3 regions of the Clostridium novyi NT genome follow, and region 3 is predicted to be linked to each of the others. Evidence: riboswitches for the same ligand, from Rfam matches in the RefSeq annotation. Region 3 holds a riboswitch; each other region holds the start of a gene.

Region 1 (11,135 bases), 990 kb from region 3:
ATAGTGATAGATTTTTTTTCATAGTCAATTAGTCCATCGTTTTTCATATTAGAAAGTTCACGAGAAAGGGAAGGACGTGTAATTCCAAAGGAATCAGCCATTTCTTGTCTAGAAGATGAAAGTTTTATTTTTATGGATTTTTGAATTTTATATTCGTTTAAAATAAAGTTACACAGTTTAGCTCTAATGGTTTCATAAGAAATATCACGAAGAATTTTGTTTAATTTAAGTATTCTATTAGAAAGTAATCTCATGAAGTTGTTTAAAAACAATGTATTTGAAGCACACATAGCTAAAATATATTTTTTAGATATAAAGAAAATCTCTGAATTTTCAAAGGCAACTATTGTGGAAGGATATGTATTTTTATTAGAAAAAATAATGGCTTCTCCAAAAACGTTGCCTTTTTTTATACGATTTATGGAAACTATTTTGCCAGAGGAATAATTTTTTTGTACTTCAACACAGCCATTTAAAACAAGTCCAATACTATGAATAGGGTCTCCTTCAATGGCTATGGTTTCTCCTTTTTCGTATTTTGTAATTTTATAATTTATACTGTTTATAGTTTTTAATATATGCTCCTTTTCAAAATTATTAAATAAAAAACATAGACTTAAAGAGTTAATTAAATTATCCATAAAATCCTCCCATATTTTTAAATTAACTTAGTTTCTTTATTGATTTGGTAACTTAGGTTACATATTTATTATTATTATCCTATTATAATAAACTTATGAAATCAAGGGAATACAGAGATTAAGGGGGAAAAACAATGATAAGAAAGATAATATCTATAAATGAAGACAAATGTAATGGCTGTGGAATATGTGCAACTGCATGTCATGAAGGTGCAATTGAAATTATAAATGGAAAAGCAAAATTAATTAAAGATGAGTATTGCGATGGTCTTGGAGATTGTCTTCCTGGTTGTCCTATGGATGCCATAAAGATAATTGAAAGAGAAGCAGATGAATATAATGAAGAAGCTGTTAAAGAAAGAATAAAGGAAAGAGAAGAAAAATCTAATGAAAGCTTACCTTGTGGATGTCCTGGAACTATGGCAAAGAAAATAGTAAGAAAAGTTATAAAAAAGGTTAAACCAGAAGAAAAACAGATTTCAAATAAGGAAGTTGTATCAGAGCTATCTCAATGGCCAATTCAACTTAATTTAATAAATCCACATTCAGAGTTTTTAAGTGATGCAGATTTATTAATAGCAGCAGATTGTACAGCTTATTCGTATGCAAACTTTCATAGAGATTTTATAAAAGGACATATAACAATGATAGGATGTCCAAAACTTGATGACGTTGAATATTACAAAGAAAAACTTACAGAAATATTAAGATACAACAATGTAAAAAGTGTAAAAGTTATAAGAATGACAGTTCCATGTTGTGGAGGAATAGTCAGTGCAGTTAAAGAAGCAATGTTAAATAGCGGAGTAATTGTACCCTATAGTGAGGTTATAATAGATACAGATGGAAGTATAATATAAATAAAATATTACAACAAAAGCTACAGATTAATGAGATTATTCTGTAGCTTTTATATTTACTAAACAATTATATTGGCTAGGTTGTAGAATTCGGTAAAAGTTGTATAATACTAGTGTAAGGAAAAATTTTCTGCCTAAACATAAATTATCATAAGGAGAGAAGAAAAATGAATGATATACTAAAAGAAAATATGGAGGAAGAGGACTTAAAGCTCGAAGATGTTATAGATTTAGACTTTCTCCAAAAATTTCAAAATGCTTTTTCTGATAGTACAAATATATCTAGTGTTAGTGTAGATGGTGAAGGAAAGCCAGTAACTATTCCTAGTAATCACGCTGAGTTTTGTACTATGACTAGAAGAACGGAATTAGGCTTTAAAAGATGTGCAGAGTGTGATAGAAAAGGTGGAGAAGAGGCATTAAAGACAGGAAAGCCATGTGTATATGAATGTCATGCTGGACTAATTGATTTTGGGGCTCCAATTATGTTAGGTGATAAACAAATAGGAAGTATACTTGGTGGACAAGTATTAACAAAAGAAGTTGATGAAAGATACATAAGAAAAGTAGCAAGAGAAATAGGCGTAAATGAAGATGTCTATGCTGAAGAGGTAAAAAAGATAAGAATTATAGATAAAAAGACTATAAAAGCTGCTGCGGATCTTTTATACATAGTAGCTAATACAGTTTCAAATATGGGATATCAACAATATAAATTAAGAAAGTCAATTTCAAAACTTAAAGATGATTTTTCTAAAATATCTGAGACAATGGAAGAAGTTTCGGCAACTTCAGAAGGTGTTTGTCAAAACCAACAAAGTCTTAATGATGAAATATCAAACATAAGAGACCTATCTAATAAAATCAATGAAATTTTAGAAGTTACTAAGAAAATATCAAATCAAATAAAGATTTTAGGATTAAATGCATCTATAGAATCAGCAAGGGCGGGAGAAGTAGGTAAAGGATTTGGTGTTGTTGCAAAAGAAATAAAAAAACTATCGGGAAATTCAAAAGAAACTGCTGATACAATCGGAAAATTGACAGCAGATATGCAAAGTTATATTGATAGAACATTAGAAATATCAAATTCAACTCTTGATACTGTAAAAGAACAAGAAAGAGTTGTATTAGGGGCTGCAACTAGTATGGATGAAGTTTTGAAATTAACTGAGGAATTAAAAGAATTATCAAATAGTAAAATTAGCAAATAACATAGTAAAAATAAAAAGTTTACAGAAGCAGTCTGTAAACTTTTTATGATTGAAATACCTTTTTATATACTTCAAAGGTATTTTTTGCAGTTTTTTGCCAAGAAAACCTAGCAGATTGTTTTAGACTTCGTTTACTAAGAGTTTCTTGAAGTGTTTTATCATTTAATAATTTTACTAAAGAATTAGAAATATCATCTTCGCTATAAGGATTTATAAGTAATCCACTATTTCCAACAACCTCAGGGATAGAAGTTGTATTTGAAGTTATAACTGGAATACCGCAACTCATAGCTTCAAGTGGAGGTAGTCCAAAACCTTCATAAAGAGAAGGGTAAACAAAAGAATCACATGCGTTATAGAATATAGGTAGTTCTTCTTGAGGTATAAATCCAGTAAATTTAATTTTATTAGTTAAACTAGAGTATTTCTTATTTAAATACTCACCTAAATCTTTTCGAGCTCCTGCTATGACTAGGTTATAATCATCATTTAAACTAGAGTGAACCTTTAAAAACGAATTTATTAAAGAAGGAACATTTTTTCTAGCGCTAAATCCTCCTAAGTAAAGAACAAAAGGATTAGTTATATTGTATTTTTCTTTTAATAATGATTTACACATGTTTTTATCCAGTGGTTTATATATACTGTCTGCTGCAAGGGGAGTTACAAATATTTTATCAGGGTCTATAGGGAAAAATTTTAATATATCTTTTTTGGAGTATTCTGATACTGTAATTATTCCATGAACATTTTGAATAATATTAGGCATTTCTTTTAAAAATTTAAGTAAGTAACCTCTACCCACAGTTTCTGGCATAATATAAGGAATTAAGTCATGAACCGTAATTATCTTTTTACACTTTATATTTACATCTAATCCTATCCCATTTTGTGGTACATGATATATGTCCATTTTATTTTTATTTAAATCATTACAAAAATAACTTTGCTCAAAAAATCTTGGGTGTTTTTTTGAGGTTATAAGTAATTCTGTATTTTCCTTATTAAAATCATTATAATTTTGTTCAGACCAATAAAGTCTAAAGTAATCTTTATTATATATATTTATTAAATTTCTAACCAAATTTTCTGTATAAGTACCAATACCAGTGCCTCTATACCAATTGATACCCCTAGCATCAATGGCTATTCTCATTATATCCTCTCCTTAACAGTTCCTATATAGTATTAATATTAAATAAAATTAAAAAGTGTGATATGAATTAATTAATATTTACTATTATTCACACACTAAAAAAAATATTCATATACTAAAATGAGAAAAAGGTTTTGGGGGAGGAACAATTGGAAACGGAAGAATTAAAAAACCTATTACAAAGAGAGTATGGAATTAATATTACAAGCATTGAAAAAGTAAAAAGTATATATAGGATTGTTTCAGATAATAAAGAGTTTTGTCTAAAAGTTATAGAGTATGAATTTGGACATTTCTTTTTTATATTAAATGCTATAAAACATCTTCAAAATAGTGGATTTTCTAAAATACCTAAAATAATTAAAACTAAAAGTGGTTCCGATTATATAAAAATAGGAAATAACTATGCCTATTTTACCCCTTGGATAAAGGCAAGACAAAGTAACTATGATAATCCAATAGATTTAAATATGGCAACTAAGAAACTTGCAGAATTACATTTAAAAAGTAGAGGATTTAATGTAACTGAAAGCATGAATCCGAGAATTGGTTGGTTAACATGGATAAAGACTTATAAAACCAGAAAAAATGAAATATTAGATTTTAGAAATAGAATAAATAAAAGGTATAAGAAATCTAAATTTGATTGTATGTATCTTGGAATTATGGATGAAGAACTTAAAAGAGCCGACATAGCTATTTCTAATTTAATTAAGAGCAATTATATAGAAAAAATGAAAAAAGAAATTTTATATAGAGGATTTTGTCATCATGATTATGCATATCACAATGTGTTAATTGATGATAAAAACTGTGTAAACATAATAGATTTTGATTATTGTATGTTAGATACTCATCTTCATGATTTATCTAGTTTACTTATAAGAAGAATGAAATATGGTAAATGGGATATTAGTAATGCCAGTGAAATACTAGAAATTTATAATACAATTAATAAAGTTTATTCTGATGATATTCCCGTTATGGCAGCCTTTATGGAATTTCCACAAGATTATTGGCAAAGGGGAATCCAGTATTATTGGGAGGAAAAGCCTTGGGGAGAAGAGTTCTTTATAAAAAAACTAGAAAGATATATGGAAGATAGAGAGGAAAAACAACAATTCATTGAGGAATTTAGAAATAAAGGAATTAAAGGACTTTAAATTAAGCAAAAGGTAGATAGAGGTGAATTTGATGACTGTTATATCTAAAAATCCGTTTTTAACCTATATGGAAAGACAAGGGGTTGTTGAAGGTGAATTTAAGGGAAAAGTATCACTTAAAGATCCTGATTTAGAAAAAGAGATTATAAATCAATTGTATATAATAAGTGAGTTTCACAAAAAAGCTATGGGATATAATGATTATATAGGTCATAGGTTAGAAGATAAAAGAGGAAGAACTATAGAACAGTATAAGGTATATATAAAAAGAGTAAAAAGAAAAATTAATGATATAATGCATAATTCACCACAAAATGATTTTGAAGAACTTTTATTGGGATATGGGAAAGATTATTTAAATAGAGCAGAAAAGTCTATAAAAAATATATATGATATTGGGTACTTAGAGATTATGAAAAGAAGTATGGACAGAAATGAAATTTGTTTAGGAAATACTTATTTTAATAGTCTCAGAAAAATAAAATTCATAGAAGCATTAAATCTCGAAAAGTGTTTTTATGACTTAGTAGAAATTGATGCTGCTACTTTTTTTAGAAAGCTTATGAAGAAAAATCTAAAATTAGATTATAAAAAATTAGTGGATAAATTTTGTGAATTTGAAGATTTAGATGATAGAAGCAATGTTTTTTTACAATCACTTATAGCATATCCTACTGAATTTATGAAGTGTTGTAATAAATATATAACCAGCACTAAGTATATGATGTATGATAATAGATTAAACATTAATAAGAGTAAAGACAAATTAAAAAAAATCATAAGATGTGATTATAATATTTTATGTGAAGGGGGTGTAGAAAATTTTACAGAATGTAAGATATAAAGATAAAAAAGCCCTAGTTGAATATGATTTAAATTTAAAAATGTTTGAAGCATATGATTTTAAAATTGAAGAGATTATTCCTGTAAGAAAAGTATATATTTTAATTACTGATAAAGGAAATAAGATTTTAAAGAAAATTGATTATAGTATAAATGAATTAAATTTTATAAATTCAGGAATAAACTATATAAACAAAAATTCCTTCCATAGAGTATTTAATTTTACTAAGACTAAAGATGGAGAAGTTTATGTGAATTGGAACAAAAATATTTATTGTGTCATGGATTTAATTGATGGAAGAGAAAGTGAATATTCAAATCCATTAGATGTAATGGTTGTATCAAGGGGACTTGGACAACTGCATAAAGCATGTGAAGGATTTAGATATAAAAATAAAACAAGGTACCTTTGTGGAACTACAATTGATACATTTAAAAGAAAAGGTGAAGAGTTAAAAATATTTAAAAATGTAGTTAAACTTATAAAGAATAAAACAGAATTTGATGAAATTTTTATAGAGAATGTTGATTATTATATAGGAGAAGTAGATAGAGCTATTGATGTTTTAGAGAGGTCTAATTTTTACAAGTTATGTAGTGAAGAAGATAAAATTATATTATGCCATCATGATCTAGCTCATCACAATGTACTCATCAAAGATGAAGAAGCACATTTTGTGGATTTTGATTATTCTATTATAGATTTAAAGGTTCATGATCTTTGCAATTTTATAAATAAGGTAGAAAAAAGATCAGCATATAATTTTGATGAGTTACATTTTATATTAAATAATTATTATAAACACAATAATCTTACTAAAACAGAAATGGAAGTTCTATATGGCATGATGATATTCCCTCAAGATTTTTATACAGTAGCTAAAGCTTATTATACTAGAAGTAAGGATTGGTCATACGATGTATTTTTAGATAAATTAATTAAAAAGAATGGATTAAAGCAAGATAAGAGAGAATTTTTAGAGAAATTTAGAACAGAGATTATAAAAGAATAGTATTTGTTGATAATATAATGTAAGGTAGTATATAATAACTTTATAAAATTGTATATTAGCTTAGGTGTCTGATTAATTTCAGGTGAAAAGGGAATACGGTGAAAATCCGTAACAGCCCCCGCTACTGTAATGTGGACAAATCTAAAACCACTGGTTTATAACCGGGAAGGAAGAGGAGGATGAAACTAAGTCAGGAGACCTGCCTAAGCTTTGGATAAAGACCTTTCGGTGGGAAAGAGTTGTTATAAGTAGACCTATTTAAAAATTTCATAGGTTTTTTTATGATAATTAAGTACGCTGAAAGGTGTACTTTTTTTATTTATATTGATTATAAGGAGGATACAAATGAAGGGAATAGTAGTATCTTCAAATGCCAGTGGTGGAGGGAAAACCACAGTAACTCTTGGACTTATGAAAGCACTTAAAAATAGAGGCTTTAGTGTTCAAGGATATAAGGTAGGACCAGATTACATAGATACAGCATTTCATAGCAAAATAACGGGAATAGATTCTAGAAATTTAGATTTATTTTTAATGGGGGAAGATGGAGTTAGAGCATCTTTTTCAAGAGGAATGTGTGATTATGCTGTAGTTGAAGGGGTTATGGGATTATACGACGGAAAAGGAATAGACTCAAAATATTCAACTGCCCATGTGGCTAAAACTATAGATTTGCCAGTGGTTTTAGTTTTATCACCAAAGGCACAAGTTGCAACTTTGTGTGCAGAGATAAATGGGATTTTAAATTTTCAGGATATAAATATTGTTGGAATTATATTTAATAATATAACTGAGGGATACTTTAAACTTTTAAAAAAAGCAGTAGAGAAGTTGTGTAACATAAAAGTATTTGGATATTTACCTAAGGATGAAAAACTAGCAATAGGAAGTAGACATCTTGGACTTATTCAAAGTAGTGAGATAGAAATGCTTAATGAAAAAATAAATTATTGTGCGGAGTTAATGGAAAAATATATAGATTTAGATTCTCTTTTGCTTGAATTTAAAAGTTGTATGAGATTTAAAGATGAATTTCATGTTAAAAATAAGGGGTTAAAGATAGCTGTAGCAAAAGACAAAGCTTTTAGTTTTTATTACAAAGAAAATATTGAACTTTTAGAGGAAATAGGAGAAGTTATTTATTTCAGCCCGTTGAAGGATGAAAAACTTCCAGAAGATATAGACTTATTATACATAGGTGGCGGTTATCCAGAGGTATTTAGAGAAGAAATATCAAAAAATAAAAGTATTCTTAAAAGTTTAAAAGAAAAACTAGAGAGTGGTCTTAGATGTTATGCAGAATGTGGTGGGCTTATGTATCTTATGAGTGCTTTTATTGATAAAGGTAATGAAGATGAAACTTATTACAATATGGTAGATTTCTTTAAGGGAAATTCTTATATGACTAAAAGACTTCAAAACTTCGGGTATGCTAAAGTAAATGTTGTAGAGGAAAATCCTATTTTACCTAAAGGATTTAATATAAATTGTCATGAGTTTCATAGATCCAAAATAGAGAGTAATGATACAAAAGCTTATTTAGTTGAAAAAGAAATGTATGATGGAAGTAAAAAGACATGGAATTGTGGATATATTAAAAATAATACATTAGCATCTTATGCTCATATACATTTTTTCGGGAATATTAAATTTATAGATTATTTAACAGAGAACATAAAGGGAGGGAAAATATTTGAGTAACTATATAAAAAGTCCTATGGGAATTGAAAAAAGAAGTTTTGAGATAATTGGAGAGGAAATGGGACCACATAATTTTAGTGAAAGAGAATTTCAAATAGTAAAAAGAGTTATACATACAACGGCAGATTTTGAATATAAAGATTTATTGTATATAAGAGAAGGTGCTATTGATGAAGCTTTAAAACTATTAAAAATGGGAGTAACAATATATACAGATACTAAAATGGCTCTTTCAGGAATAAATAAAAAGGCACTTGAAAAGTTAAACTGCAGGGTAATTTCTTATGTATCTGAAGAAGAAGTAGCAAAAATTGCAAAGGAAAGAGAGATTACACGTTCTATGGCGGCTGTTGAAAAGGCAGTTGAAGACGGAGTTGAATTTTTTGTGTTTGGAAATGCACCTACAGCAGTTTTTAAATTAAAAGAACTTGTAGAACAAGGAAAAGCAAATCCTAAATTTATAATAGCGTGTCCAGTTGGATTCGTTGGAGCGGCGGAATGTAAAGTAGAAATAGAAAAGTTAAACATACCTATGATAACTGTAAGAGGTAGAAAAGGTGGTAGTGGAATTGCTGCATGTATTGTAAATGCACTAATGTATATGTTGGCAAGATAAAAAAGGAAATGAGTGAAAACCATGTTTGAAATGTATGTTGATTGTGATGGTAAAAAACTAAGATGTGGTTATACAACAGGTTCTTGTGCAGCGGCGGCGGCAAAAGCAGCTACAAGGATGTTATATTACGGTGGAAAACTTGAAAAAATCACAATAGATATTCCAAAGGGGATAGAAATTACTGTGCCTATAGGAAACATAGAAGTTGGAGAAGATTATGTTAAATGTTCTGTAACTAAGTTTTCGGGAGATGATCCTGATATAACAAATGGTATAGAAATTTATGCTACTGCAAGAAAAATAGAAAGTGGATATTCTCTAAAAGGTGGCAAGGGTGTAGGTGTTGTAATGGGAGAAGGACTTTATGTAAAAAAAGGAGAACCTGCAATTAACCCTGTGCCAAGACAGATGATACAAAAAGAGGTTATGGAAATTGTACCTAAAGATAAGGGAATAGAAATTACTATTTCTGTACCAAAGGGAGAGGAAATTGCAAAGAAAACTTTTAATCCTAGATTAAATATTGAAGGTGGCATATCAATACTAGGAACTACAGGAATAGTAACCCCTATGTCAGAGGATGCACTTAAAGAGTCTATTGCCCTTGAAATAAAGCAAAAATATGCATCAGGAGTAACTCGTCCTGTACTTGTATTTGGAAATATGGGGGAAGAAAGAGCTAAAGCTTTAGGATTTAATAAAAATGATATGATTATAGTTTCTAATTACATAGGATATGCACTAGACATTTGTAGGCAAAAGGAAATAAAGAGTATTGCTCTTGTTGGACATATAGGGAAGATGTGCAAAATAGCTAGTGGGTGTTTTCAAACCCATAGTAGAGTATGTGATGTAAGAATGGAAACAATAGCTTTAGAATTAGCATTAATGAATGCCCCTTTTCACATAGTAAATGAAGTTTACAATATGAAAACCACAGAAGGTGCTGTGAAGTTTTTAGAGGATAAATATAGTGAGGTATATCTAAGAATAGCACAAAAAATAAAAAGTAGAATTTATACTTATACCTATGACACTATAGATGCTGAAATTGTGATGTTTTCTATGGAAAAGGGTGTTATTGCAAGAGTTAATTAAAAAGAGTGGTGATATATTTTGGATAATAAAAAGGTTTATGTTGTTGGAATAGGACCAGGAAGCCGAGAATATATACTTCCCAAAGCCATAGAAATTATGGAGAATAGCGATATTGTTTTAGCCTTTGAGAGAATAGAAAAAAGTATTAATTTTTTAAATAAACCAATTAATAAAGTAAAAAAGCTTCAAGAAATATTAGATAGTATAAATGATGACAGATATAAAATAGTATCAATTGCTGCAAGTGGAGATCCTAATTTTTATGGAATAACTGATTACATAAAAAGAAATTTTAATGGAAGTGTAGAGGTAGTTCCGGGAATAACATCTATACAATATTTAAGTGGCAAACTAGGAATTGTATGGAGTAAGGCTTATGTTGGAAGTATGCATGGAAGAGAAGAAGATTTTTTAAGCATAGTTAAAAATAATAATGTTTCTATGTGGCTTACAGATAAAAAAAATTCATCACAGGAACTTTGCAAAAAACTGTGCAGTTTAAATGGAAGATATAAGGTATATGTAGGAGAAAATTTATCATATTCAGATGAGAAAATAACAGTTGGATATGCAGAGGAATTAATACATAAAGATTTTTCTCATTTAAGTGTGATGATTATTGAGGATGAATCAAAATGAAATATATAAAGGATGAAGAGTTCATAAGAGGGGAATCTCCTATGACAAAGGAAGAGGTTAGAATTTTATCCATATCTAAAATGGGTGTAGATGAAAATTCCACTGTCTTAGATGTTGGTGCAGGAACGGGTTCAATTAGTATACAGCTAAGTAAAATATGCAATAAAGGTGAAGTTATAGCCGTAGAGAAG
Region 2 (11,135 bases), 810 kb from region 3:
TTGACACGTCTTTTTTTGTCTCCTTTGAACATGCTAGTAAAACACTAGATGAAAAGATAAGTGTAAATAACACTAATAAAGTTTTCTTAAAATTTTTTCTTACATTACTCATATTAATCTCTCCTTTATTTATAATTTATTTTTAAATAATCTAACCATATTTTATAAAAAGGCTCTTTGAAATGAATTCCATCTGGTTCATAAACCCTCTTATCCAAATCCTTGATCATAGGCGATAGATCAATAAATTTTACATTTTCTTTTTCACAAACTTGTTTTAAATTATCATTGAAATTTTTTATGTTATCTGGTGATAGATATTTATGTTTTAGAGCTGCTTTTTCAGTAGCAGGAAGAACTCCTTGAATATATATTTTTGTATTTGGCATTTTTTCTTTTAATTTCTCTATTAATTGTGTGTAATTATTCATATTCATATCCATATTGTTCTCTAAATCATTATGTCCTAACATAATAAATAATTTATCAGGATTTCTATTCTTTATTTTATCAACATTGACAATAGCTTTTTTTATTGTAAGACCTATAATTCCCATTACATTTTCTTCATCTAAATCACCAAAAAAAGACATTGCTTCTATTATAGAATCTCCTAAAAATAAGGAATCTTTAAAATAAACCTTATTTTCCACTTCAATTTCTTTAGGTTTATTATCAGCTACAGCATCATTACTTTTTTCACTATTAACTATTTGATTTTGTAACTTTTCATTAACTTCATTTTTACTAGATACTTTAGCTGAAACATTTGCCTCTTTAGGTATTTTATGGGTTGCAACTAGGGAAATTCCAGTAAAAATCATAAAGATACATATTATATTTATTAAAAACCTTTTAAGACTCTTAATTCTTACCCTTCGCTTTGACATTTGTATTCTGTTATCCTCCTCAATTTATTAATATGTATTCAATATTTTATAAATAAAATATTTCCCAAACAACATTATAGTATATTTTTACTCCAAAAGGTTACATTTACTTTAAAAAGTACAAAAAAAATCCTTATATCTTTATATTATTTTAATTTTCTACACATAATTAATGTATATTTAATTACATTCTTCTTTAATTAATACATGTTTTTTGATAAAATTATTTCATAATTATATAAAAATATTTAAGGAGGCTAACTTAATGAAAACTAGAGAAACTTTCTCTGGGAAACTTGGCTTTGTTCTTGCGTGTTTAGGTTCTGCTATAGGACTAGGTAACATATGGATGTTTCCCTGGAGATTAGGTCAATTTGGGGGTGCCGCGTTTCTCATTCCCTACTTTATTTGCGTTTTTATTTTAGGTACTACGGGGCTTATTATAGAATTTAGTTTTGGAAGATCTAGAAGATGTGGTTCTTTGAAAGGAATTCAAGATACTTTTGAAGAAAAAAATAAACCCTTTGGTAAAATCTTAAGTATAATACCTACTCTTGCGGTAGCTTGTACACTAATTTTCTACTCTGTGGTTGTTGGATGGATATTTAAATATTTCTTCCTATCACTAAACGGTCGTATATATAAAGAAAATATAGGAAGCTATTTTGATAGCTTTGCAGGTACTTCTTCTAGTATTCCTTGGCACTTATTAGCACTTGTAATTACAGTTGCTATTGTTCTACTAGGAATAACTAAAGGAATCGAAAAAGCTAACAAAATTCTAATGCCTGGACTTTTCATAGTATTTATTATTCTTCTTATAAGATCAGTTACACTAAAAGGTGCTATTGCTGGACTTGAATATTTATTAGTTCCTCATTGGGAATTTTTATTAAAACCTATGACTTGGATTATGGCTTTAGGTCAAGCCTTTTTTACTGTTTCTTTAAATGGTGCAGGTATGGTTGTTTACGGTAGTTACTTAAAAGATAAAGAAGATATACCTTCTGCAGCTTTAAATGTAGCTATTTTTGATACTATTTCAGCATTACTTGCTGCATTTATTATAATGCCAGCAGTATTTTCTTTTGGACTTGATCCAACATCTGGTCCATCATTATTATTTATCACTATGCCACACATATTTAATTCTATGCCTTTAGGATACTTATTTGGAATACTATTTTTCTTAAGTATAATATTTGCTGGAGTTTCCTCTGCTATGAATATGCTTGAAGCTCCATCTGAAGCACTTATAAGTAAGTTCAAGTTTAAAAGAATTTTTGCAGTTTTACTTGTTGCAGTTATTGCATTTTTAATAGGACTTCCTTTAGATTTAAGCATGGATAGATTCGGTAAATGGGCTGATTTTGTTACTATTTATTTAGCACCAATAGGCTCAATTATAGCATCTATAACTTTTATTTGGGTATATGGATTCGATAATGCCATAAAAGATATTAATAAAGGTTCTAAAAAACCTTTAGGCAAATGGTTTAAACCAATGTCTACTATATTTATAGCAGCAGCTACATTAGTATTAATTCTTGGAATTATCTACAATGGAATAGGTTAAATATTAAAGCTCTCGATTTTAAATTCGAGAGCTTTATTTATTTGTTATCTAATATTTTTATAAGTTCATCTTTATTTCTAGGTATATTATCTTGTAATTCTATGTATCCTTTTTCAACTAACTTTTCATATACTTCTAGTACAATAGGCTTATCTAAATAAACATCCTTTATAAAATCATCATCCTTAAAAATTCCAACAGGTTCTCCTGATTTTACTACTTTTCCATCTTTCATAACTATAATATAATCTGCCCATGAATATGCAATTTCAACATCATGTGTTGATAATATTACTGTTATTCCAACTTCATTTATCTCATTAAATATCTCAACAATTTGCTTAGCGTGTTTTGGATCTAAGCTTGAAGTAGATTCATCAAATATTATGATTTCAGGTTCCATAACTAGTATATCTGCTATTGAAACCCTCTTTTTCTGACCATAACTTAAAAAGTGAACCGCTTTATCCTTGTATTCATACATATTAACACTTTTTAAACCCTCATCTACTCTTTTTCTAACTTCCGTCTCCTCTAAATCTAAATTCATAGCTCCAAAGGAAACTTCTTGGTAAACATTTGCTGAAAAAAGCTGATTATCTGGATCTTGAAATACAATTCCTATATTCTTTCTAAGTTCATTTAAGTATGAATGAGTATACTTTATTTTTTCTCCTTTGTATAAGACTTCTCCTGAACTTGGTTTTAATATACCATTAAAGTTTAAAAATAAAGTAGATTTCCCAGCACCATTTACCCCTAAGAAAGCTATCTTTTTTCCCTTTTCTATTTTTAAACTTATATTATTTAAAGCATTGGTTCCATCTTCATATTTAAAACTTAAATTTTTAGTTTCTAATATGTACTCTTTCATTAATTTTCCTCCAAATATTTAATATAGCCACAGATAATAAACTCTGTGGCTTTAAATATAAAAAATCTATAGTTAAATTTACATTTAAAATTTATACTTTACAATCAATAAAACTATCTGAAAAAATATTATCATTCCTATGTTTTTATAAGATATTTTATATCTTTTTTCTATTACATTAATCTCACCATTATAACATCTTGCTTCCATTGCAGTATACATATCTTGTGACTTTTTATAAGCTCTAACAAACAAAGTAGTTACCAATTGTCCTAATGACTTATACCCCTTTTTTACAGTAGAATAACCAAGTCTACCTGTTTGAGATATATAAATTGTATTCATAGTTTCAAAAAGTACAAATATAAGTCTATATATAAGTCCCATAAGTTCTATAAATAATTTAGGAACTCTTAACTTTTTTAGAACAGATAAAATTTCAACTATTGGCGTTGTAAGTGCAAGAAAATATAAGCATGATACTGATGCCATTGATTTAAATAATATCTGCATAGCATTATATATTCCCTCTTTTGTGCATCCCATAGTGAATCCAAAAATTTTAAAACTAAATAAAAACTCATTATTATACCCAATATTTATAGCTATTGTTATGATTCCTATAACCAAAAATACTAATGGTATTAATATTAATTTATAATAAGATATAAATGGTATCTTAGCTTTATACAATGTCATAAAAGACATTACTAAAAATATAATTATAGACACTAATATGTTATTTAAAAATATTCCACAAAACATAGTAATCATAGAAAATAAAAATTTTTCCATTGGATTTACATATCTTAATTTTGATATGTATGATAATTTATCTATTGAAATCATTATTTCTCACTTTCGTTATTTTTCTTTTTTCCCTTTGCATATCCAAAGTAATATCCTACTATTCCTGCACCAATAGCAGCTTGAAGTGCAAATAGTAAACTTTCTATTTCTCCACTTGGTGGTTCCCATACAGGTGAAAACCATGGTTTATAATTTTTATCTACTTGTGTAATAGCTTCTTCTGCTTGGTCATCTGAACCTGCAAATTCAGCACCTTTTGTAAAAATCAAAGGAGCAACAGCTATTACTACAACTAAAATTCCAAGAAATATATTCTTTTTAAACATAGATTTATTATTTGTTTTCTTTTCAGTATTCATACTATACCTCCTTTGAAATAACATCTAATTCTTCAAGTTCATTTTTGTTATAATTGAATAGAAGATTAAATACTATAACAGTTAAAATTCCTTCACTTATTGCAAGTGGTATTTGAGTTATAGCAAATATACCCATAAACTTTCCAAGTGACATCATAAATCCACCAGTCTTATCAGGGAATGCTAGTGAAAGTTGTATAGAAGTTGTAACATAAGTCATTAAATCCCCTAATGCTGCTGCAAAAAATATTGATATACTTCTTGATAAGTTTAATTTTCTTAATAGCTTGTACAAATAATATGATACTATAGGTCCTATAACTGCCATAGAAAATGTGTTAGCACCAAGAGTTGTTATTCCACCATGGGCAAGAAGTAATGCTTGGAATATGAGAACAATTAATCCTAAAACACTCATAACTGCTGGTCCAAATAAAATAGCTCCAAGACCAACTCCTGTTGGATGTGAACAACTTCCTGTAACTGATGGTATTTTTAAAGCTGATAGTACAAAGGCAAATGCTCCAGCCATAGCAATAAGCATTTTTATTTTGGGGTTTATATTTACCTTTTTCTTTATAGATATAAGTCCTTTAATTACAAAAGGTACACATAAAGCACCCCAAATTCCACACCACATTGGTGGTAAAAATCCTTCCATTATATGCATGGCATACGCTGTTCTAACAGTAAACATGCCCACAAAGAACACTAATAGAAACAATTGATACTTTCTTTTTAATTTCATTTACTAACCTCTCCTTTTTTTAGTTTAACAACATTTTGACTTTAGGTTTTTTCCAAAAAAGAAAACCCCTTCCAATAAACGTCAAGAGGTCAAAAAAAGTGTATAATATTTCATTAAAACACCCCCTATCATCCGTAGAGTTCATTGGTGTACAAAAATAGGCAGGTCTTCTGACTTGAGTATCATAATTTTTCTACCCTTCCCAATATCTTAAGATACCAGTGGTTTTGTTAAGAAAAACTCCTCTCTTACAGCGGCGGGACCGTGTGGGACTTTCACCCAGCTTCCCTTTTCACCAGTTCATAATCAAACTTTCAATTATAACTGACACCTACTTTGTATGTATTTTATATTTTGTTGTCGATATTGATTTTATATTGTTTTTAAACAAATTGTCAAGTTATTCCTCAACTTTTATAACAATAAGTATTTATATACTCTACAAAAATTCTTATAATTCAACTTATTTATAAACTTGTCCATATCATGTTTCCCACTTATGCCAACTCTGCTTATTTTATAGATTTCTTCATTTCTATCTGTCCATTTACAGTGAGTTGTAACAGCCATTTTATATCCAGCAGCTTTAACTGCCTTTATACTATCTTCATTATATTTTCCATATGGATAAGCTATATATTTTACTTTTTTATTTAATAGCTTTTCTAATTTTTCTTTAGAATCTAAAAACATCTTATATTGAGCCTGATAACTTTCTTTAGTTAATTTATTATGATTTGTTGTATGGCTTTCTATATCAAAACCATCCTTTTGCATTTCTTTAAGCTGATCTAAAGTTAAATATTCACCTGTTCCTATATAGTCACTTATCATAAAAAATGTGGCTTTAAAATTATATTTTTTTAGTATAGGTATAGCTGTTTCGTAATTATCCTTGTACCCATCATCAAATGTAAGCACTATGGACTTTTTAGGAATAGGTTTATTATTTTCTAAAAAATCATATAGTTCATCTAATGTCAAAGTATTATAATTATTATCTTTTAAATAGTTCATTTGCTCTTCAAATTTTTCCTTTGGAAGTCTTACAGGATTTCCTTTTTCGTACTTTATAGAATGATACATAAGTACAGGTATACTTTCATTTTTCTCAATTGATACATCATTTGTAGGATTTCTAAGCACTACAGTTTTAACACCAAATCTAACTAATGCTAATGCAATCACAAATAATACTAAAAATAATAGTCTTTTCTTCATAATTTCAATTCCTTTTAATTAATTTTTATAATATTAAATTTTATAATCTTTATTATATCATATTGTTTTTTAGCTGTATAAAATATAAATAATTATATATAAGTTTCTTTTTAGATTATATACAAAAAGAGAGTACATAATATTTTTTATATACTCTCGTAATTATTTTATTTATTATAATTTTTTATCAACATTTTCCTTAGCACGTAAAACATATTTAATTATGTCTTCTTTTAATCTTTCCTCTGAAAAATTCATATATGGTGACATTGGATAAGCCTTTATAGCTGCTATAGGTTCTCCATACTGTGATAATCTAAACTTACTTGTAAAGCTAAGAGCTGGTCCATTTTCCTCAAACATCATTCTTTCAAGTTCATTTGCAATTTTATTTTGGTACTCATTATATTTTTTTAATTGCTCTTTATAATCTGGATTAGTAAATTCATTTTTGTACTGTTCTTCAGCAAAATTTACTTTATTTATATTTTCTTTTAATTTATCTGGATATACTCTAAATAAAGTAACTAATCCATTATCTTTTTCATTTACACAAACAAGATTTGGTTCTTCTTTTATAACATTTCGTAAAGACATTTCACATTCTATTAAGTTTCCTAATATAACTCTATATCCTTCTAAGCCAAAGTACTGCAAATTACACCAAGCTGAAAGAGCATATCCTCCCCCTCTAGAACATTCTAATGTGTATTCTCCAGGAGTATACGCACTTGAATGGTATAGATAAGCCATCTGATCTTTATCTCTAGTTAGCATATCTATATCATTACAGTCTTTAATGCAAATCATGCTACAATTATAACAAGTAAATCCTGTTTTATGAAAATCTATTCCTATAGCGTCAGCTAAATTTAAATTTCTTATATTTGCTACACTTTTTTCTATAGATCTTAAAGTTTTTTCTGAAAACTCCATAGAATTTTCTTTAAAGTCATATGAATTAAATACACTCCATGCCCATCCTATTACTGCATCTGCATATATAAACGGTCTCTTTTTTAGATTATGCTTCCTTACAAATCTATCACAGATTTCTACTATACCTTTTATATTATCTACAGCAAAGGCATCTGTAGTTCCCATAGTGGCAACAATCATAGCTATAGGCTTTCCTTCTTTATAACATTGTTCCATAACTTCTTCTAAATGATTAAGATCCATGGAACTATCTTCATTAAGATTTATATTTCTTACGTTATTAGTTCCAAGTCCAGTCCAATCACTACAATTTTTCATTGCATAGTGACCTACATTAGATACTAATATTTGTGCATCACTTCTTATTCCGTTTTTTCTACTTTCTTTTCCAAGTAACTTAGTTAATGCAAGTTTAGTGGCAAACAAGTATGCCCCTGTTCCTCCAAATGTAAAATGTCCTGTAGCCTTTTTATAATCATATCCTACAAGTTTTGAAATTATTGCTGCAACCTCTATTTCAAGAGCTGCTATATTTCCTGAATACTCTTGCTCAACTATATTAGGATTAAAGATAGCTCCCATTAAACTTCCCGCAATTGATGGAATAGCAGCTGGAGGAGCTACATTAACCATTGATTTTGGATGCACCCAATTAAACATACCATCAAAATATTTTGAAGCACTTTTTATTACTTCTTCTATAGAAGATGATTTTTCTGGTATATTAGCGTTTCTCTTTACCTTATTAATTTCTCTATAATTTGATATACAACAATTTGATTTTCCTAAAAATGATTTTCCCTCTTCTTTACTTCCTTTTAACTCATTTAAAGTATATAATGTGTCATTAATTACATTTTTAAACTCTTCTTCTTTATTCTTTTCTTTCCAAGGTATTATAAATCCTGGATGTACTTTTTCCCTTAAAATTTTCTGCCATATTAATTCGCTTTTATTTTCTGTCAATTTCATCCCTACCTTCTAACTATTTTTCACTTAAAAAGCGTTAATAATATTATTAAAATTTATATAATATAAATTTATATCTATATTAGTCGTACATACCAAATATATTTTAATACTTATTGGTAATTTTATCTAACGCATCAATTTACAAATTTACCTATTATACTTATAAAATTTTATATAAATAAAAAAAACTACCCTAATTCAATAATAAATTTAAGGTAGTTTTTTTATATTATTTAGTCTTTTTTATATTTAATTATCTCCAAATATAAATCCATATATTGCATATCATTATCTATAGCCTCTTGTGTATACTTATATTTCAACGCCTTATTATAACAAGTTACTATATTAGTTTTTTAATAAGTTTTTCTAATATACTTACACAAATATTTATTTTTCTTTGATTAACTGTTCCGCTATTTTCTTGCAATCATCTAATGTAAAATTAGCTGTATTTGTAAATATAGTATAGTTTATGCCGTCCTCTTCCCATAATACAGATTTAAAATTATTAGCTTCTAAAATTTCTCCATCAAATCCTCTCACCTTAACTTTTTCAGCTATATCTAATTTTATTTCATCTTCTTCATTATCACTTTTTATAGCCTTTTTTGCAGAAATATTAAAAACTTCTACTCCCCTGTTGTCTACATATATTTCATTAATTTCATTACTTGTTTTATCAGCATCTTCTATACAGCATATTTTATCTAAATTATAGTCTATTCCTTTGTATATAAGTATTTCTTTTCCTATCTTTTTACTAGCATCCTTCACTGTTATACTTTTATTAACTTCCTTTTTATCTAAGTTTTCAACTTTAACACCTTTAGGTATTTTTTGAGTAAACATACTATTATCTATGTTAGGCTTAAAATTAACATTTAAATACTCAGAAACAACTCTAATATTTTCATTTTTACTATCACATTTCACTATAAACCAATTATCTTTGTCTATCCAATAATCAATTTTTCCTGCTGAAATTCCCTTTTTATTTATATCTTTAGGTTTAGCATACAAATGATATGTATTTCTGTTATTTACAACTTCTTCTCCCTTAATTTCAATTGTATGAGTTTTTGTTATATTAGCCATTTCATCCATAGCAAATTTTTTAGGGCTCTTACTCATAACCCAATTTTCTTTTATAATATTTGTACTTTGCATATAAACATCATTATTACGTAAAATCATTTTCTTTCCATCACAAGTCATTATAGCTTTATCAAATTTCCCATCACCTAAATCACTTGTAACTTCTCTTCTAACCTTATTTCCTGGTAAACTCCATTCTTTTAAATTTACAGTTGAAACTTTTTTTCCATTTTCATAAGTATCCATTTTACTTTCACCATAAAATGTCTTATTTTCTTTATCTAAGTTTACTACATTAGATATAATATCCTCTGGAATAATTGCAGAATTAGAATTGCATCCTGTAAAAATCATTGAACTTATACTTATAATCCCCAATAGCGCTAACCCTATTTTTTTTATTTTCATAGTCACCATTCCTCTTTAACTTTTCCTTTTTATAAAACATCCTACTAGTGTTCCAAAGCCATCTTTTGAAAAAATCTTAACACTTCCCTGATGTTTGTCCATTATAACCTTTACTATGCTAAGACCAAGACCTACACCACCACTTAAAGACTTACTTCTAGAATTATCTGATTGATAAAAGGCTTTAAAAATCTTTGATTGTTCCGATTCTGGTATTGCATCACCATTATTACTTACAAATACAAACATATTTTCTTTTATATTTTTATTTATTTCTCTCACTAATTCATCTGGTAAAAATTTAGGTAAATTTCCTTCTTCCGAATACGCTCCTAAATATATTTTCCCTCCGTTTTTTGTATACCTAATAGAATTACTTATTAAATTGTCAATTACTCTTATCATGGAATTTACATCTAAACAATAGTTTCCACGAACATCTATATTCTTGATGAGAATTATATTATTTTTTTCACATAATTCATCATATCCATAAAAAAGCATCTCTAAAAATTCTTCGCCATCTACTTCTACTAAATTCAATTCTTCTTCAGTTGTAAGAAGAGTATAGGCTAAAAGATCCTCAAGCATCTTTTTCATATAATCACTTTTATTTATGATTATTGAACTATAATCTTTTATTGTATCCTCGCTTAAATTATCATATCTATTAATAGCTTCAGAATAAGCCCTTATTGCCGTTAACGGAGTTTTTAAATCATGTGAAAGTGCAGCTATTAAATATTCTTTTTCTTTATGTTGTCTTTCTATTTCTTTTTTATTTACCTCAATTTCACCTTTTAGCTCATTAAAATGATTTATTAAATCCCCAACTTCATCACTTTTGTTATACTCAAATTGTATAGTAGGATCTCCCCTAGTATATGCTTTCATATCTTTAACAAGCATAGACATTGGGTTTAGAATTTTTTTATTTAGAAAATGAATAGTTCCTACAAATACTTCGATTAATGCTAATATAAATACTATTATAGATAAAATTACAACTGAATTTATATTATTTACTACATCATTTTTTAATATCTTTATTTTATAAAATCCTACTATTTTATCACCACTAAATACGGGTCTTTTTATAACATTGTAATTATATTCTCTCTTAATTACATATAAGTTTTTATACAATTCATCTATATTAACACTATTAGATACTATGGAATTTTTGTCTTCTGAAGAATATATTAAAGTTCCATAATTATCATATACATCTATTTCTATT
Region 3 (11,135 bases):
TTAACATCACTTGCTGCATTATTTCCTCCTGCCATTTCTATCATGTTTCCTATGAATGTATCTCCACCTGAAGTGAAATCACCCATTTTACCATAAGAAACTACATAGTAAACTTTAGGTTTGTTTTTATCTTTAATTTTATAATTTATAGAACTAACTTTATTTTTCATATCTGATACTAGCTTATCAGCTTCAGATTTTGCATTTATAACTTCTGCAACCTTGCTTATGGTATCATATACTCCATCAAAAGTTTCAGGACCATATAAAACTACCACTTTTATATTCATTTTTTCTAATTTAGTAAGTACATCTTTTTTAAAATGTGTAGATGCTATTACAACATCTGGTTTTAACTCTACAATCTTTTCTATATTAGGTTCAGTTAAACTACCTATAGCTGTTATATTATTTACTTCTTTTGGGTAATCACAATAATCTGTTCTACCTACAAGCTTATTACCTTTTCCAAGAGCAAATATTGTTTCTGTAATATTAGGTGCTAGAGAAACTATTCTCGTAGGTTCTTTATCAATAGTTACTTCTCTATTATAAGAATCCTTAATTTTAAGAGGATATGTAACACTTACATTTACCTCTTTTTTATTATTTACATTGTTTTTTGTACATCCTGCAAATGAAAATACACATGCCAAAATCATTGCTAGTGCTAAAAATAAACTTAAAAATCTACTACTTTTTTTATTATTTTTTAAAATCATGTTTGTTAACAAGAAAACTTAATTCTCTTGCTTCCTCCCTTCTTATTTATTAAATTATATATTTTATTTAAATATTTTCTTTAACTTTCTTATTAAAAATTCATTACTTTCTCTATCTTTTATAGCAAGTCTAAAATATGAATCAGATAATTTGTAAAATCCTTTAGGAACTCTAATTAATACCCCTTCTTTTATAAGTAATTCTTTTAAATCATAAGCATCTATATCCTCTCTATTTATTTTTAATAAATGAAAGTTTGCATTTGACTTAAATACTGTTAAATCCCTAAATTCTTTTAGTTTATTAAATAAGAATTCTCTTTCTTCATTTATCCACTTTTGAGACTTAGATATATATTCTTTATCTTTAAATATTGTATTTCCTGCTATAACAGCAGCAGTATTTATATTCCATGGTTCTAGTGTTTTTTTTATATTTGCCATATAAGACTGATTTTTGGTAATACCATATCCAAGTCTAATTCCGGGCATTCCAAAAAACTTTGTAGCTGCTCTTACTATAATTAAATTATCATATTCATCTATTAGTGAAGTCATTGTACTTTCTTCATAATTAGGCGTAAACTCTATAAAAGCTTCATCTATAAGAAGTGTACTTGTCTTATCTTTAAGTTTTTTTAATAATTTACATATATCCTCTCTTCTTGTTAAAGTTCCTGTAGGATTATTCGGATTACAAAGTATAACTAGTGAGTTATTTTCAATTCTATGTAAAAGACTATCTATATTCAAAGATAAGTAATTGTCATCAAAAACATCTATTTCTTCACATTCTATTCTATTTAATTTTACAGCTCTTTTATATTCTGAAAAGGTAGGGCTTATAACAAATGCTTTTTTGCATCCTACAGCTCCTATAGCTTTATAAATTATTTCAACAGCACCATTTCCCTGAACTATGTAGTCTATATTGCTAATACCTATATAGTCTTTAATAGTCTCTCTAAGCTCAGTATAATTAATATCTGGGTATTTAATAAAATTATTTATATTTTCTATAAGAGCTTTTTTAAAGCTTTCAGGTACTCCAAACGGGTTTATGTTTGAACTAAAGTCTACTACCTTTGTTTCTATACTGTATATATCACCGCCATGAAAATTCATACTATCTTCTCCTTAATTAATAATAAAATTAATGAAAATATAACTATACTAACAACTGTTGTAGCGTACATTAATATACATGATTTTTTTATATCTTCTTTATTTAATTCTTTTAACTTATCTCCTATTTTAGGCTTATATGTAAGTTTCCCAAAATATGAATTAGTACCTCCTAGCTGGACTTTTAATGCTCCAGCCATGGCAGATTCAGGATAGCCTGCATTAGGACTTGTGTGATTTTTTCTATCTCTTTTTATAATTTTAATACAATTTTTATAGTCTAATCTTAAAACACAAGAACTTATAATCATAAAAATTGCTGTTAGTCTAGCTGGTATGTAATTTACAACATCATCAAACTTTGCTGAAAACCAACCAAAATCAAAGTATATATCTTCTTTGTATCCAACCATTGAATCTAAAGTATTAACCGCCTTATATGCAAGTGCTAAAGGGGCTCCTCCTATGAACATATACATAAGGGGTGCTATAATTCCATCAGAAGTATTTTCTCCTATAGTTTCAACTACTGCCCTTGTGATTTCACCTTCGTCTAAATTTTCAGTATCACGTCCTACTATATAGGATAGTTGCTTTCTTGCTTTTTCTAAATTACCTTTACTTAGTTCTTTATATATTTTTACCCCTTCACTTGAAAGACATTTAGGGGCTATAGCAGTCCACATCATTACTATATTTAAAACATAATATAATTCAACATTTACATCAAAAGCCACTTTTAACACTAAATAACTTATAGTATAAGTAATAGTTACCGTACTTATAGTTAAAACTATTCCAAATATTTTTAAAGCCTTATTATTAAGTTTTAATTTTCTAATTTGTTTTTCAAAAAAGCTTATATATTTTCCTATAAATCTAACTGGATGAGGAAACCAATAGGGATCTCCTAAAATACAATCCAATAAAAACGCTAAATAAATACTAATTATCTGTTTCATCTATTCCCTCATTTACTATTTCATATAATTTTTTCATATCTACATTATTTCTTATTATATCTGCAAGTTTATCATATTCTTCATTTTTAAATTCCCAATAATCCTTTGGAGTTTCTTTTATTTCATCCATACCTGCATTTTTTCTTATGAGATTTAAAAATTTTCTTGTAAACTCTGAATTATCAAATATTCCATGAATATATGTTCCAAAAACTCTTTTATCTTTACTTATAGCTCCATCTATATCATTACATGTTTCTTCATTCCTACTATTAATAACTAAAAAATTGCTGTTATTATCATCTATAAGGGTTTTCCCCATGTGAATTTCATATCCCTTTATATTACAATTAAAAATTTTGTCCCTAGCTTCAGTTAATGTGGTTGTTTTATCTGTTTTTATTTCAGTTACAGAGTTTATTAAATTTAATCCCTCTATTGAAGTTATATTACTTTCTATGTTGTTTGGATCTTTAATTTTGCTACCTAATATCTGAAATCCTCCACAAATTCCAAATACAAAGCTTCCATTTGAATGACAATTAAGTATTGCACTATTCATTCCTGAACTTTTAAGGTATTCCATGTCTTTTATAGTATTTTTACTTCCCGGTATTATAATTAAATTAGGATTTTTTAAGTCTTCCACTTTTTCTATTAACCTAATGCTTACATCATCATACATCTTTAATGGGTTTATATCTGTAAAATTAGACATATGTGGCAGTTTAATTACAGCTACATCAATATCTCCCTTGGAATTAAAATTAAACTTACTCCAATCAGTAGCACTATCTTCATCTTCAAGATTTAAATTAAAGTATGGTATAACACCCAGCACTGGTACTTTAATAATGTCTTCTAACATTTTAAGTCCTGGTTTTAAAATTTCGTAGCTTCCTCTAAATTTATTTATGATAACTCCACGTACCATTTTTCTTTCATCTTCTTTAAGTAACATCATAGTACCAACAATAGATGCAAAAACTCCCCCTTTGTCTATATCTCCTACTAATATTACTGGGGATTTTGCTATTTTAGCCATGCCCATATTTACAAAATCTTCTTTATTTAAGTTTATCTCAGCAGGACTTCCTGCACCTTCAATTACTATTATGTCACTCTCATCACTTAACTTGTTATAAATCTTCGAAACATCCTTTTTTAATTGAGGCTTAAATTTATAATAGTCAACAGCATCCATATTTTTAAATACCTTTCCATTTATTATAACTTGAGATCCTCTATCTGAATTTGGCTTTAATAATATTGGATTCATTTTCACTGATGGAACTTTATTTGATGCCTCCGCTTGCATATATTGAGCTCTACCAATTTCACCACCATCACAAGTTATTGCAGAATTTAGTGACATATTTTGAGATTTAAATGGATTCACATTATACCCATCTTTATAAAATACCCTACAAAGTCCTGTACATAGTATACTCTTTCCAACAGATGAGGCGGTTCCTTGAACCATAATACTTTTGCTTTTCATTATGTATACATCCTTTAACAATTAATTTTTTTAAGTATTGCAAAATCATCAACTATTTCAAACAAGCTATACATTCCATATTCAAATGAAAATCTCCAATAACCATCTTCATTTAATCCAAGTAATATAGATGTTATAACCCTTAATGTACCTTGATGACATACTAACAAAATCTTTTTATCCTTATATTCTTTTAATATAAATTCTAAAGCATTTTTTACTCTTTTATAAAATGTTTTAAAATTCTCTCCTTCTGTGGGATAGGCATTTTTCCAATCCTTTACCCACTGATCCCATTCTTTAGGATAAATTTTTGTAATTTCTTTATAACTAAGTCCTTCCCATTTTCCAAAATCTAATTCTTTAAACTCTTCAAAAATCATTAAATCCTTATATCTACAATTAGCTATTATTTTAGATGAATCTATGGCTCTTTTAAGAGAACTTGTAATTATTACATCAAAATCTAGCTCATTTAACTGACTTAATTTCTTATTTAAATTCTCACATTGAAATATTCCTGTACTAGTTAGTTCACAATCAGTTACACCAAAATATACTTTTTTAGTATTTAACTCTGATTCTCCATGACGTGCTAAATATAATGATGTCATAGTAACCCACATCCTTTAAATGATAATAGCGCTAACATAAATATAATTTCTGCTATTTCATTGGCAGCTCCAAGTGTGTCTCCAGTCATACCATCAATTTTAGAATATATAAGCTTTTTATATATTTCAATGAATAAAACTGTAATTAAGAGTAAAGCTACATACTTATATCCTATAAGCACATATCCTATTGAAATTGATATTATAAATGCAACAATCACTCTAAAAGGTTTTACTTTTCCTACAAATACTCCTCCAAGTCCCCCTTCTTTTCTTGCATAAACAGAAAAACACATAAGTAGTGTAACAACTGTTTTTGCAACTACAGGAGACAATATTAAGGCTATTATTATATATTTTTTGTTTAAACTATTAAGTACTGCATATCTAAGCATAAAGTCAAATACTATAGCTATAGCACCATTAGTTCCAACTCTACTATCTTTCATTATTTCCAGCATTCTTTCTTTTTTTCTTGAAGAAAATATACCATCACAAGTATCTGCAAGACCATCTATATGAAATGCCCCTGTAATAATTGTATTTGCTAAAAGTGCTAATACAATGGGAAGTGTACCTAAAATAAATTTAGATGACACAAAATATACAATAGCATTAAATCCTCCTATTATCAGTCCAACTAGTGGAAGATATGAAATCCCTTTAGCAAAGGAATCTTCTTTTACATCAATTTCTATATTTATAGGAATTCTAGTAAAAAACTGAATCATTAATATTAAATTTTTCATAAATTCTATCCTCACTTAACTTTTATTGGTATACCACATACAACTAAATATACCTCACTTGCCCTTGAGGCTATATATTGATTTATTCTACCTACTATATCCCTATATACTCGTGCTAATTTATTTTCTGGAACTATTCCATAGCCTAATTCATTAGTTACAAGTATCATAGTACTATTTCCTTTAATAGCTTCATTTAAAAGCTTCTCAAAATTTGTTATTATCTTCTTTTCTACTGTATCCAAAGTAGTGTTATCTGCTTCTTCTATTTTATCTCCAATATAATCAAACATAAAATTTGAAGTCATAATAGTTACACAATCAAGTAACATACCATCATATAAATTATTCTTTTCTCTTACTACTTTATCTAAACTTTTGTATCCTTCATAGGTATCCCAAATTTCTGGTCTGCTTTCTTTGTGTTTTTTAACTCTATGCTTCATTTCTTCATCAAATGGTATTGATGTTGCTATGTATAATATTTTTTCTCCAACATTTTTAGCTATATTTTCAGCATAACTACTTTTACCACTTCTTGCTCCACCGGTTACTAATATAATTTTTCCCATTTTTATCACCTTATATCAATTAAATAATCATCAACTATAGATGCTTCTTCAAAAGTTGCCATATTGCACATAATATCAGAAGCTGCATCTATTAAATCAAAGGTTAGTGGACATCCACTTCCTTCTCCTAATCTCATATTAAGATTAAACATAGGTTCTAGTTTAAGTTCCTTCATAATAAGATTAAATCCTGGTTCTTTAGAAGCGTGAGATGGTATCATATATTCTTTAGTTAAAGGATTTAATTTATATGCAATTAATGCAGCAGCACTAGATATAAATCCATCCATAACTATTGGAACTCTATAGTATGCAGCTCCTAAAAAGCAACCAACAAGCCCTGCAATATCAAATCCACCTACTTTAGATAGTACATCAATAGGATCTTCCTTATCTGGATTATTAATTTTTATAGCTTCTTTAATTACCTTCTTTTTATTAATATAAGCTTCTTCTGTAATACCAGATCCTTTTCCAACTGCAATATCAGCACTACATCCTGTAAGAACCATTAATATTGCACTACTTGTGCTTGTATTGCATATTCCCATTTCTCCGGTACCTAAAACACTATAGTTTTCCTTTGTTAACTCTTTAACACTCTCTATACCAATTTCTATAGCTTTTATAGCTTCATCTCTTGTCATAGCACTGCCTTTAACCATATTGTAAGTGCCCATTCTTATTTTCCTATTCACTAAACTAGGATGACTTATTTCTGCATTGATACCAATATCTATAACCTTTATATCCGCATTAGCATGTTTAGATATAACCGCAACTCCAGTTAATCCTTTAAGCATATTAATTGTTTGTATAGCTGTAATTGATTGAGGGCATGCACTCACACCTTCTTCCCATATCCCATTATCAGCAGCCATAACTATAGTACACTTTTTCTTGCACTTATTCTTAACATTACCTGTTATTCCTGATATTTGCATTGCTATATCTTCAAGTCTTCCAAGACTCCCAAGAGGTTTTGCAAGTTTATCCAATCTTTTTAATGCTTTATCCATAATAGTAGTATCTAATGGTTTGATTTCCTTTAAAACAGTCTCTAATAAATTCATGAATTTCCTCCTAAATTCAAAATAAAAAACCGCACCTATTAAGATGCGGGAATATATAAAGCAAGCCAAAAAAGTTGTATCTACAATACAACTTTAACTTTTATATCTTCCCACCGAAGACTTAAATAATCGTACATTAGGCAGGTTTCCTGGCTTATGGATCATATTACTTTCTAACCTTCTCCTTATGGATGGCAATTTAGATTTCATCCTCATTTACAGTAGCGGGGGCTGCAGTGGATTTTAACCACTTTCCCTTTTACCTCTTATAATAGAGCACCTAATGACTTATTTAATTTTCTCAATTGAAAACTGTTGTGATTATATCATTTATTATATGTAAAATCAAATTACCATCCTACTTGAACATGATTATCATCATAATGACTGGTATCATTTTGAAAAACTAAGTTATATTTTCCGTCAGCAACATCAATTTTAGTAAGACTAGTTTGTCCCATTACAGGAAGCTTTACAATATCATCAAGTGTCATATTTTCATTAAAATAATGAAGTAGCATTTTTAATGTCATTCCATGTGTAACTATTAGTATCTTTTTATCTTTGTTTTTTCCTAGTATCTCGTTCATTGTAATATCTATTCTCTTTATAAGATCATCGTATGTTTCTCCACCAAAAGGCTTATATTCCTTAGGACTATTAAATAAATTATCTAATTCTTTGGTATACATAGGGTTTTTCTCTATTTCATCAATGGTTAATCCTTCCCAATCACCATAGTTAAATTCCTTTAATCCATCATGCTTTATAATTTCAATATCCTTATTTCCTTTTATAATTTCTGCTGTTTTATATGCTCTTTCTATAGGACTTGAATAAATAACGTCTATTTCAGTATCCTTAAGTCTCTCACTTAATGCTTTAGCCTGGGAAATTCCAAGTTCCGTTAAAGGAGAGTTCTTCCACCCTTGTAATCTCTTATTTAAATTCCACTCAGTTTGTCCATGTCTAGTTAAATATATTGTAGTCATATATTAATTCACCTCTTATATTTTTAGTATTTTTATTATATCATATATTTTAATAATTAAAAAAATCTCTGCACCTTATAGTGTAGAGATTTTGTTTTTAAAGTTATTTTAAAAGTAGTACTTTATTAGTACTTTAATTGAATACCTTGATTTTTAGTAACATTTAGATTTATTATTTCCTCTTGGAATGCTTTAAGTAAAGCTTTTTCCAAAACTTTTTCTTCATCAAAATTAGGAATATCCCTACAAATAGCAAATACCTTTTTAACATCACCTGTTACATTTCTATAAGTTAATATAACATTTGGCTTATCATATTTTACTTCTAATATTTTTATTCCTAATGTTAATTTTGAGTAATTTTCTTTGTTTACTTTTAATTCTATTAGTTCACTTAGCTTTTTAACATCTTCGTGTTGATTTTCAATTATTATTAATTCTTCCCCTACTTTATACTTACTCATAACAATTCCTCCTTAAATCTTAATATTTGTATATTAAATATTACATAACCATTTAATTAGTATAATATTTAGTTAACTAAATTATTTATATCTTTCACATAATATTTAATAAATTTAATTAAATTTATTAAATATTTAATTCTGTATCACTATTATATCATATTTATTAATAATATTATATAACAACTTTGACAAAAAATAAACAATAAGATTTTTTAAAATATTTTTATTATTTATTAATATTCTTTTTTAATTTTGTAATTTAATTTCATACTAATTAATGAATAAAATTATCTCTTACATCCATTTGAGTAATCATATCATATAGGAGGCTTTTTAAGCAATAGGAAAACTGCTAAAACTATAAACTTATGTAGTTTTAGCAGTTTTTTATGTTAACCTATTCCACCATAAAATATTCCAAGAACATATACTATAATTCTTTTCTTATTATTTCTGATACTACAGCCATATCAACGTTTCCACCACTTACTAATAAAGCAACTTTCTTTCCATCAACTTTTATCTTTCCTGCCAAAAGTGCTGCTAAAGGTGATGCACCAGCTCCTTCTGCTAATAATTTTCCTCTTTGCATAAGTTGGAACATAGCATGAGCTATTTCATCTTCAGTTATAGTAACTACTTCATCAACATATTTTTGCATATATTGGAATGATACATCTCCTGGAGTTTGTACAGATATACCATCAGCTAAAGATTTAGCACCGGTTACAGTAACTACCTTTCCAGCTTCTAATGAAGCTTTTGTAGAAGCTATTATTTCGGGTTGTACTCCTATTATTTTAACACTTGATTTTATAAATTTTGCAGCTACAGCTATACCTGATATTAATCCGCCACCGCCAATAGGTACAACGATTCCATCTACATATGGTAAGTCTTCTAATATTTCAAGACCTATAGTTCCTTGTCCAGCCATTACATCTTCATCATTAAAAGGATGAACAAATGTAGCTCCAGTTTCTTTTTGTATTTCAACAGCTTTTGCATAACATTCATCATAAACTTGACCATATTGAACAACTTCTGCTCCATATCCTTTAGTAGCTTCAACCTTAGCTTGTGGTGCTGTAGCTGGCATAACTATTGTTGATTTTACTCCAAACGCAGTAGCTGCATATGCAACACCTTGAGCATGGTTACCAGCTGATGAAGCTATTACTCCACATTTTTTTTGTTCTTCTGTTAAATTAACTATTTTATTATAAGCTCCTCTTAATTTAAAAGCTCCTGTTTTTTGTTTGTTTTCACATTTTAAATAAACTTCATATCCACTTATTTTTGAGAATGTACTTGTGTAAAATAATGGAGTTCTTCTTGCTACTCCTTTAATATTTTCTTGAGCTTGTTTTATTTTTTTTAAATCTAATGTCATTATATCCTCCTCCTTATTTTGAAATCGATTACATCAAGCTAATAATTGTCACAATTCTTAACCTTTTAGGTATATTGTATTAAATTCCGTTTGCAAGGTTATTTTTCTGTTATTTTATGTTTAAAGAAATTATAAATTTCTATTTTCATTTTCAATTACAGTTTAATTTTATTAATTGTCACTACTTTTTATGAAAAAAACAACAAAATTTTTTGACAGAAAAACACATGTTTTTGTATCGGATACACTTTTAAACTAATTCCTTACTATGCTATACCTTATTTATGTAATAATATATTTTTATATTTTAAATATTTTTGGAATTTAAAACATAATAATCTAATATTTTATTATTAAGCGATATAATTATTGATAAATAGTCAGCAACTCCTTTGCGATATGATTGAATAATTATATTAAAGCAAAGGTGCTGAATATTTTCATTTATATATTAATAGGCAAAATGCAAGTTTATTGTTTATTAAATTAGATTATTGTCAATAAAATTTTAAATCCATTTATTAAATACTAGTGTGTAAATTTTATATTTTATTTATTATTTTAATAATATATAATCACTACCCTTAATAATATATACTAATAAACTTTTAATCTAAGCTCATTATGCATCATTTAACATATTAATTAAATTATTTGGTTCTATTAATTAATTATAATAATTTAACTATCTCAATCTCAAAATTACGAATTTAAGCATTAGCTTAGATTGATTTTACATGTAAATTTAAAATTTTACAAAAGTAACCACTTAAATGTTCTTTTTTTAGCCTTTAGGTTGCTAATAGTAAGCTAGCTTTTTTAATACTATTAAGTTTAATTGCTGCAACTTCAACTAAAGCATTTAGAATAACAGAAACAAAATATCTTACACCTTTAAAATTATTATTGCAATCGATTACATACTCATATGGATATGAAATAGCTTGCCTTTTACTTAAATAAGT

What was found. A riboswitch is a leader RNA that binds a small molecule or an ion and turns the genes downstream of it on or off. The one in region 3 is predicted to bind cobalamin.
Region 1: it holds a riboswitch for cobalamin, as region 3 does, so the genes downstream of both, NT01CX_RS10545 (cobyrinate a,c-diamide synthase) here and cobT (nicotinate-nucleotide--dimethylbenzimidazole phosphoribosyltransferase) in region 3, are expected to answer to the same signal.
Region 2: it holds a riboswitch for cobalamin, as region 3 does, so the genes downstream of both, NT01CX_RS02290 (energy-coupling factor ABC transporter permease) here and cobT (nicotinate-nucleotide--dimethylbenzimidazole phosphoribosyltransferase) in region 3, are expected to answer to the same signal.

Annotation. Positions count from the first base shown of each region.
Region 1 covers NC_008593.1:2,259,468-2,270,602, reverse strand. Annotated here, with positions in the region: gene NT01CX_RS10580 (Crp/Fnr family transcriptional regulator) at 1-641, opposite strand, end outside; gene NT01CX_RS10575 (ATP-binding protein) at 776-1,501, shown strand; gene NT01CX_RS10570 (PocR ligand-binding domain-containing protein) at 1,669-2,715, shown strand; gene NT01CX_RS10565 (glycosyltransferase family 4 protein) at 2,759-3,871, opposite strand; gene NT01CX_RS10560 (CotS family spore coat protein) at 4,021-5,034, shown strand; gene NT01CX_RS10555 (spore coat protein) at 5,066-5,878, shown strand; gene NT01CX_RS10550 (CotS family spore coat protein) at 5,919-6,890, shown strand; cobalamin riboswitch at 6,936-7,112, shown strand; gene NT01CX_RS10545 (cobyrinate a,c-diamide synthase) at 7,236-8,591, shown strand; gene NT01CX_RS10540 (precorrin-8X methylmutase) at 8,584-9,207, shown strand; gene cbiD (cobalt-precorrin-5B (C(1))-methyltransferase CbiD) at 9,229-10,305, shown strand; gene cbiE (precorrin-6y C5,15-methyltransferase (decarboxylating) subunit CbiE) at 10,324-10,944, shown strand; gene cbiT (precorrin-6Y C5,15-methyltransferase (decarboxylating) subunit CbiT) at 10,941-11,135, shown strand, end outside.
Region 2 covers NC_008593.1:461,848-472,982, reverse strand. Annotated here, with positions in the region: gene NT01CX_RS02320 (DUF4358 domain-containing protein) at 1-112, opposite strand, end outside; gene NT01CX_RS02315 (GDSL-type esterase/lipase family protein) at 126-890, opposite strand; gene NT01CX_RS02310 (sodium-dependent transporter) at 1,156-2,466, shown strand; gene NT01CX_RS02305 (energy-coupling factor ABC transporter ATP-binding protein) at 2,504-3,340, opposite strand; gene cbiQ (cobalt ECF transporter T component CbiQ) at 3,425-4,189, opposite strand; gene NT01CX_RS02295 (energy-coupling factor ABC transporter substrate-binding protein) at 4,189-4,509, opposite strand; gene NT01CX_RS02290 (energy-coupling factor ABC transporter permease) at 4,511-5,257, opposite strand; cobalamin riboswitch at 5,400-5,607, opposite strand; gene NT01CX_RS02285 (polysaccharide deacetylase family protein) at 5,672-6,478, opposite strand; gene NT01CX_RS02280 (pyridoxal phosphate-dependent decarboxylase family protein) at 6,653-8,389, opposite strand; gene NT01CX_RS02275 (LolA family protein) at 8,780-9,895, opposite strand; gene NT01CX_RS02270 (HAMP domain-containing sensor histidine kinase) at 9,911-11,135, opposite strand, start outside.
Region 3 covers NC_008593.1:1,268,840-1,279,974, reverse strand. Annotated here, with positions in the region: gene NT01CX_RS05980 (ABC transporter substrate-binding protein) at 1-722, opposite strand, end outside; gene NT01CX_RS05975 (pyridoxal phosphate-dependent aminotransferase) at 786-1,847, opposite strand; gene NT01CX_RS05970 (cobalamin biosynthesis protein) at 1,844-2,809, opposite strand; gene NT01CX_RS05965 (cobyric acid synthase) at 2,793-4,310, opposite strand; gene cobC (alpha-ribazole phosphatase) at 4,325-4,924, opposite strand; gene cobS (adenosylcobinamide-GDP ribazoletransferase) at 4,921-5,673, opposite strand; gene cobU (bifunctional adenosylcobinamide kinase/adenosylcobinamide-phosphate guanylyltransferase) at 5,685-6,245, opposite strand; gene cobT (nicotinate-nucleotide--dimethylbenzimidazole phosphoribosyltransferase) at 6,251-7,318, opposite strand; cobalamin riboswitch at 7,440-7,617, opposite strand; gene NT01CX_RS05940 (histidine phosphatase family protein) at 7,669-8,310, opposite strand; gene NT01CX_RS05935 (hypothetical protein) at 8,436-8,774, opposite strand; partial or broken gene ilvA (threonine ammonia-lyase) at 9,211-10,170, opposite strand.